Regions from separate parts of the Nocardioides aquiterrae genome, predicted to be linked through region 2. Evidence: riboswitches for the same ligand, from Rfam matches in the RefSeq annotation. Region 2 holds a riboswitch; the other holds the start of a gene.
The links. Region 2 has a riboswitch for thiamine pyrophosphate ahead of thiE (thiamine phosphate synthase). Riboswitches for the same ligand answer to the same signal wherever they lie in the genome.

Region 1 (3,202 bases), on a different contig from region 2:
GGGCAAGGTCGCGAGGTGGCGCGAGCTCGACCCGACGCTGAAGTCCTACGCGCAGCTCGCGAGCGCCGGCGTGATCGGCTGCAGCTGGTGCCTCGACTTCGGCTACTTCCTGGCCCACCACGACGGCCTCGACCTGGCGAAGGTCCGGGAGGTGCCGCGGTGGCGCGAGTCCGACGTGTTCACGCCGCTGGAGCGCGAGGTGCTCGCGTACGCCGAGGCGATGTCCACCACCCCGATGACCGTCACCGACGAGATGACCGCCAGCCTGCTCGCCCGGCTGGGCGCCCCGGCGGTCGTCGAGCTCACCGAGATGGTCGCGATCGAGAACATGCGGTCGCGGTTCAACTCCGCCGCCGGCCCGCAGAGCCAGGGATACTCGGATGTGTGCGAGCTGCCGCTCGCCGTACCGTCGGATGCCGTGAGGCCCGCATGAGCGCCACCGCCACGGACGTGTTCGTCGAGCACCGGAACCTGCTGTTCACGGTCGCCTACGAGATGCTCGGGTCCGCCGCGGACGCCGAGGACGTGCTGCAGGAGACGTGGCTGCGGTGGGCCGACGTGGACCGGTCCGAGGTGCGCGACGAGCGCGCCTACCTGGTCCGCATCGCCACGCGGCTGGCCCTCAACCGGATGCGCAGCAACGTCCGCCGGCGCGAGTCGTACGTCGGGCCGTGGCTGCCCGAGCCGCTGCTCACCACCCCCGACGTCGCCGAGGACGTCGAGCTCGCCGACAGCGTCTCGCTGGCGATGCTCACGGTCCTGGAGACGCTCGGGCCGACCGAGCGCGCGGTGTTCGTGCTGCGCGAGGTCTTCGACTTCGGGTACGACGAGATCGCCGCCGCCGTCGACAAGACACCCGCCGCGGTGCGCCAGATCGCGCACCGGGCGCGGGCGCACGTCGAGGAGCGCCGGCCGCGGGGCGAGCCGACCCCGAGCGAACGGGAGCGCGCGCTGCAGGGCTTCCTCCTCGCCGTCGCCACGGGCGACATCCAGAGCCTGATGGACGTGCTGGCCCCGGACGTCGTCCTCATCACCGACGGCGGCGGTGTGAAGAAGGCCGCGCTCCGGCCGATCCTCGGCCGCGACAAGGTGGTCCGCTTCCTCGACGCCGTCGCCACCGGGATCGACGCGGTCGCCGACGTCGTGGTCGTCAACGGCGCACCCGCGCTGCGGGTGGTCGTCGACGGCGAGCTCGACACGATCGCCTCGATGGTCGTCGAGGACGGGCTGGTGACCGGGCTCTACGTCGTCCGCAACCCGCAGAAGCTGGCCCGCCTGGACGCCGTCGTCACGCTGACCAGGTGAGGGTGGCGCTCCGCGCCGGGTCTCGACACACCGGTCGCGACCTCGTTCCTCGGTCGCGCGTCTCGCTCGACCACCGTCAGCGGATCCGCTGACGCGTCTCCGCTAGTCTCGACCCCACAAGACAGGGGAGCACGCCTCGCAACGTGCTGAGAGTGCGGAACGGCCGCAGACCCTACGAACCTGCTCCGGTTAGCACCGGCGAAGGGAGTCGGAGTTGAGACGCATCTGGGCGGTGGCGCCTGCCCTGCTGGTGTCCGGGAGCCTGGCCCTGGCGGGCTGCTCGACGATCGGGGAGGACGGCGGCGGAAGCGACGGCGCGTCGTCGCCCGACCGCGTCGTGCTCGTCACGCACGACTCGTTCTCGCTGCCGAAGCCGCTGCAGCGGAAGTTCGAGGAGCAGTCCGGCTACGACCTGGTGGTCCGCGGGTCCGGCGACGCGGGCATCCTCACCAACAAGCTGGTGCTCACCAAGGACGACCCGCTCGGCGACGTCGCCTTCGGGGTGGACAACACGTTCGCGTCCCGGGCCCTCGACGCGGGCGTGTTCGCGCCGTACGACGCGTCGCTGCCCGCGGGCGCCGACCAGTACCGGCTCGCCGGCGACGACGACCACGAGCTGACGCCGATCGACAACGCGAGCGTGTGCGTCAACGTGGACGACACCTGGTTCGCCAGCCACGACCTCGCGCCGCCGAAGACCCTCGACGACCTGGCCGACCCCCGGTACCGGGACCTGTTCGTCACCCCCGGCGCCGCCACCAGCTCGCCGGGCATGGCGTTCCTGCTCACCACCGTCGCGGCGTACGGCGAGGACGGGTGGCAGGACTACTGGTCGCGGCTGATGGCGAACGGGACCCGGCTCGTCGACGGGTGGTCGCAGGCCTACGAGGTCGACTTCACCCAGGGCGGCGGCAAGGGCGACCGGCCGATCGTGCTGTCCTACGACTCCTCGCCGGCGTTCACCGTCGCCGACGGGACGTCGACGACCAGCGCGCTGCTCGACACCTGCTTCCGCCAGGTCGAGTACGCCGGCGTGCTGGCCGGCGCCGCGAACCCGCAGGGCGCCGAGGCGCTGGTCGACTTCCTGCTCACGCCCGAGGTGCAGGCCGCGCTGCCCGACAGCATGTACGTGTTCCCGGTCGACGCGTCGGTGCCGCTGCCGAAGGAGTGGGCGAGCTTCGCGAAGCAGCCGACCGACCCGTACGCCGTCGACCCCGCCGACATCAGCGCGCACCGCGACGAGTGGCTGCGCGAGTGGAGCGACGTCACCTCCCGATGAGGCTCCGGGGATGAGGAGAGCCCTCGCGCTGGCCGCGCTGGCCGCCGTACCCCTCGCGGTGCTCGGCGTCTTCTTCGTGCTGCCGGTGCTGGGGATGGTCTCGGAGGGCTTCTGGACCGACGGCAGGTTCGACCCCGCCGCGGTGCTCGAGGTGCTCGGCCGGCCGCGCGTGCACCGGGTCGTCTGGTTCACGGTCTGGTCGGCGTCGGCGGGCACGGCGCTCTCGCTGCTGCTCGGCGTGCCGGCCGCGCACCTGCTGCACCGCCGCCGGTTCCCGGGACGGCGGGTGCTGCGGGCCGTGCTGCTGGTGCCGTTCGTGCTGCCGACCGTGGTGGTCGGCGTCGCGTTCCGGGAGCTGATCGGCGAGGCCGGGCCGCTGGGGTTCCTCGGCCTCGATGGCTCCGCGGCGGCGATCGTCGCGGGCCTGGTGTTCTTCAACGTGGCCGTCGTGATCCGCGCGGTCGGCGCCGCGTGGGAGTCGCTCGACCCGCGGCCGGCCGAGGCCGCGGCGGCCCTGGGCGCGAGCCCGGCCCACGTGTTCCGGACGGTCACGCTGCCCATGCTCCGCCCGGCGATCATGTCGGCGGCCAGCGTGGTGTTCCTGTTCTGCGCGACCGC
Region 2 (3,202 bases):
CCTCCCGCGCGGCGGCGACCACCCGCGGGTGGACGACCAGGTCCTCGGCGAGGTCGACCTGCCCGCTGCCGTGGATCATCCGGACCGCCAGCCGCTCCGCGTCGGCGGGCACCGCACTGAGGTCCGCCTCGCGGCGGATCGTGGCGAACGAGTCGACGTAGATCGCCGGCCCCGAGTCGACGTAGTCGTAGCGTCGTGGCGGTCTGGACGGTCTGGACGGCCTGCTCATCGAGCCTCCTCCGGGACGAGGACGCCGCGCCAGGGCGTCACGATCACGTGGTCGACGTCGGCGGTGATCCGGCGGACGTCGTGGCGGTCGAGGCCCGCGGCGGGGACCTCGACGTGGCGGCCACCGGGCACCGCGCCGTAGGGCAGCGGACCCTGCTCGTCGGGGAGCCGGCGGTCGGGCTCGGTGACCGTGGTCAGCGGCGCCCGAAGCTCCTCGACGTGCCAGGGCGCGGTCGGTCCGCGCCCCCGTCGTACGACGAACTCGTGCGCGAGCTCGGCGATCCGCGCGGCCGCCTCACCCAGCGGCACGACCGGTCCCCACCGCCGGCCGACCCGCAGCTGGGCGGCGCGAGGGTCGAGCACCACGGCCCCGAGGTCGCAGGTGTGCGACACGAGGTCGCCGCGCCCGTCGTCGAGCACGAACAGGAAGCGGCCCGGCAAGGTGGCCAGGTCCGGGTCCGCGCACAGCCTCTCGTCGAGCTGCGCGGCGACGGGGCGCAGGTCGGCGAGCCCCCCGGCCAGGCCGGTCTGCGGCGACACCATGACGTTGCGGACCCGCTCGTGGGTGCGCGTGGGGAGCAGTCCCGTGCGCTCGAGGGCGGCGAGGACGCTCGGGTCCAGGCGACCGTCGGCACCCGGCAGCGCCCGCACCTGCAGGTTCGCTCGGGAGGTCACGTGGACGCGGCCGTCGCCGTGGTCGGCCGCCACCTCGACGAGGGACCGCAACGCCTGCGCGGACACCCGGCCGCCGACGAGCCGGAGTCGCACCAGCAGGCCGTCGGCCGCCTCCCACGGGCGGAGGGCGCCGGGGCACCGGTCGGTGCGGGTGCGGGAGCCTGTCACTGGCGGTACCTGTCTGGCCAGGGACCCTGTCGCGGGATCCTCCTCCGACCTCGCGGCGGTTGCCACGGGGGCCAGCAGGTCTTCGGACTCGGGATCGTTCGGAGCGAGGCGCCTTCCCAGGTCTCCCCAGTGGCGTCGTGCCTCGCCCGTCACCCATACCGCTGCGCGTCAGTCCCGGCGTCTCACCGGGTTCCCTGCCTCCACGGGTGGAGGTCGACTGGCAGGGGCAGCCTACGACACCGGGCGGCGACCCCGTCGGGTGTCCATCTCCGACGCAGCCGCGGTTGCGCTAGGGTCGTCGGCATCCACCCACGGGAGTCCGCGGCAGCGGGCTGAGAGGGAGCTGTAGCCGCTCCGACCGTCGAACCTGATCCGGCTCATACCGGCGAAGGAAGCGAAGGAGCACCCCGTGCACACGTTGCCGCGCATGTTCTGCCTGGTGTCGGGCGATGACGACCTCGCCCTCCTGCCGGCCCTGGCCACCGCGGGGGTCGACGGCTTCCAGGTCCGGGACAAGCACACGACGACGCGGGGGCTGATCGCGCTGGCCCGGGCGGTTCGCGAAGCGGTGGGCGGCGCGGTGGTGACGGTCGACGACCGGGTCGACGTCGCGCTGGCCGCCGACGCGGACGGTGTGCACCTGGGCGCCGACGACCTCCCGGTGCGCGCGGCCCGCCGGATGGCGCCGCACCTGCTGATCGGCACCACCTGCCGGACGCCGGACGCCGTCACCGCCGCGTGCGCCGACGGGGCGGACTACGTCGGCTTCGGGCCGGTCTTCGGCTCCGGGTCCAAGGCCGGGCTGCCGGAGCCGCTGGGGGTCGCCGCGGTCGCGGCTGCGGCGGGCGTGCTCCCGCTGGTCGCGATCGGTGGGATCAACGCGGGCCGCGCGGCCCGGGTGCGGGCGGCCGGCGCGCACGGCGTGGCGGTGATCGGCTCGATCTGGCGAAGTCCCGATCCGGTGCGGGCGGCGAAGGAGCTCGCCGAGGCGGTGCGCTGATGCGGGTCCGGGTGCGGGGCGCCGGCATCGTCGGCCTCGCGGTCGCCGAGGAGCTGCTGCGCCGGGGCCACCGGGTGGAGGTCGTCGACCCGGCGCCGGGGTCGGGTGCGTCGTACGCCGCGGCCGGGATGGTCAGCCCGGTCGGGGAGCTGTGGCACGGCGAGGAGCGGTTGCACGCCCTGGGCCGGGCATCGGCGCGGTTGTGGCCGGCGTACGCCGAGCGGCTGGGCGTGCCGCTGCGGTCCGGGACGATCCTCACCGCCGCCGACGCGGGCGACCTCCAGCAGGTCGAGCGCCAGGTCGGCCTGGCCGTGCAGCAGGGCGACGCCGCGACGATGCTGAATCGGCGCGAGCTGCTGCGGCGCGAGCCCGGCCTGGGCCGGGTGACCGGCGGAGCGTGGCTGCCCGACGACCACAGCGTCGATCCCCGCGCGGTCGTCGCGGCGCTGCTCGCCCGGGTGCCGGTGACCCCCGCCCCGGCCGCCGGTCCCTCCGGCGGTCCCTCCGGCCGACCCGAGGTGACGGTCCTGGCGACGGGTTCGTCGCTGCCCTCCGTGCGCGGGGAGCGCGCCGTCCGCGGCGAGATCCTGCGACTGCGGGTCGACGCAGTCGACCTGCCCGGGCACCCGGTCCGCGCCCTGGTCCAGGGCCGGCCGGTCTACCTCGTGCCCCGCGCGCACGGCGAGGTGGTCGTCGGCGCGACCCAGGAGGAGCACGACGCGCCCCCCGTGGTGACCGCCGGCGGCGTGTGGCGACTGCTCGACGACGCTCGCCGGGTGCTGCCCGCGATCGACCGGGCGGTGCTCGTCGAGGCCACGGCGCGAGACCGTCCGGGGACGGCCGACAACCTCCCCCTCGTCGGCCCGTCCGGCGAGCCGGGGGTCGTGCTCGCGACGGGGCACTTCCGGCACGGCGTGCTGCTCGCACCGCTGACGGCGCGGCTGGTCGCCGACCACCTCGAGACCGGGCACGTCGAGCCCGGCCTCGACCCCCGCAGGTTCGCCACCCAGCACCCAGGAGGGTCCTCATGACCGTGACCGTCAACGGATCACCGTGCGAGGTCGGCGACGCGCCGACCCTCGCCGACCTCGTCGAGACCGCTCTCGGTCACCGACGCCCGCCGGGTGTCGC

Region 1: it holds a riboswitch for thiamine pyrophosphate, as region 2 does, so the genes downstream of both, ABD086_RS06945 (thiamine ABC transporter substrate-binding protein) here and thiE (thiamine phosphate synthase) in region 2, are expected to answer to the same signal.

What each region holds. Positions count from the first base shown of each region.
Region 1 is NZ_BAAAJE010000006.1:63,465-66,666, forward strand. It holds gene ABD086_RS06935 (carboxymuconolactone decarboxylase family protein) at 1-433, shown strand, start outside; gene ABD086_RS06940 (RNA polymerase sigma-70 factor) at 430-1,305, shown strand; TPP riboswitch at 1,419-1,529, shown strand; gene ABD086_RS06945 (thiamine ABC transporter substrate-binding protein) at 1,520-2,584, shown strand; gene ABD086_RS06950 (ABC transporter permease) at 2,595-3,202, shown strand, end outside.
Region 2 is NZ_BAAAJE010000002.1:178,890-182,091, forward strand. It holds gene ABD086_RS03320 (precorrin-8X methylmutase) at 1-229, opposite strand, end outside; gene ABD086_RS03325 (nitrite reductase) at 226-1,071, opposite strand; cobalamin riboswitch at 1,128-1,308, opposite strand; TPP riboswitch at 1,373-1,482, shown strand; gene thiE (thiamine phosphate synthase) at 1,481-2,071, shown strand; gene ABD086_RS03335 (FAD-dependent oxidoreductase) at 2,071-3,102, shown strand; gene thiS (sulfur carrier protein ThiS) at 3,099-3,202, shown strand, end outside.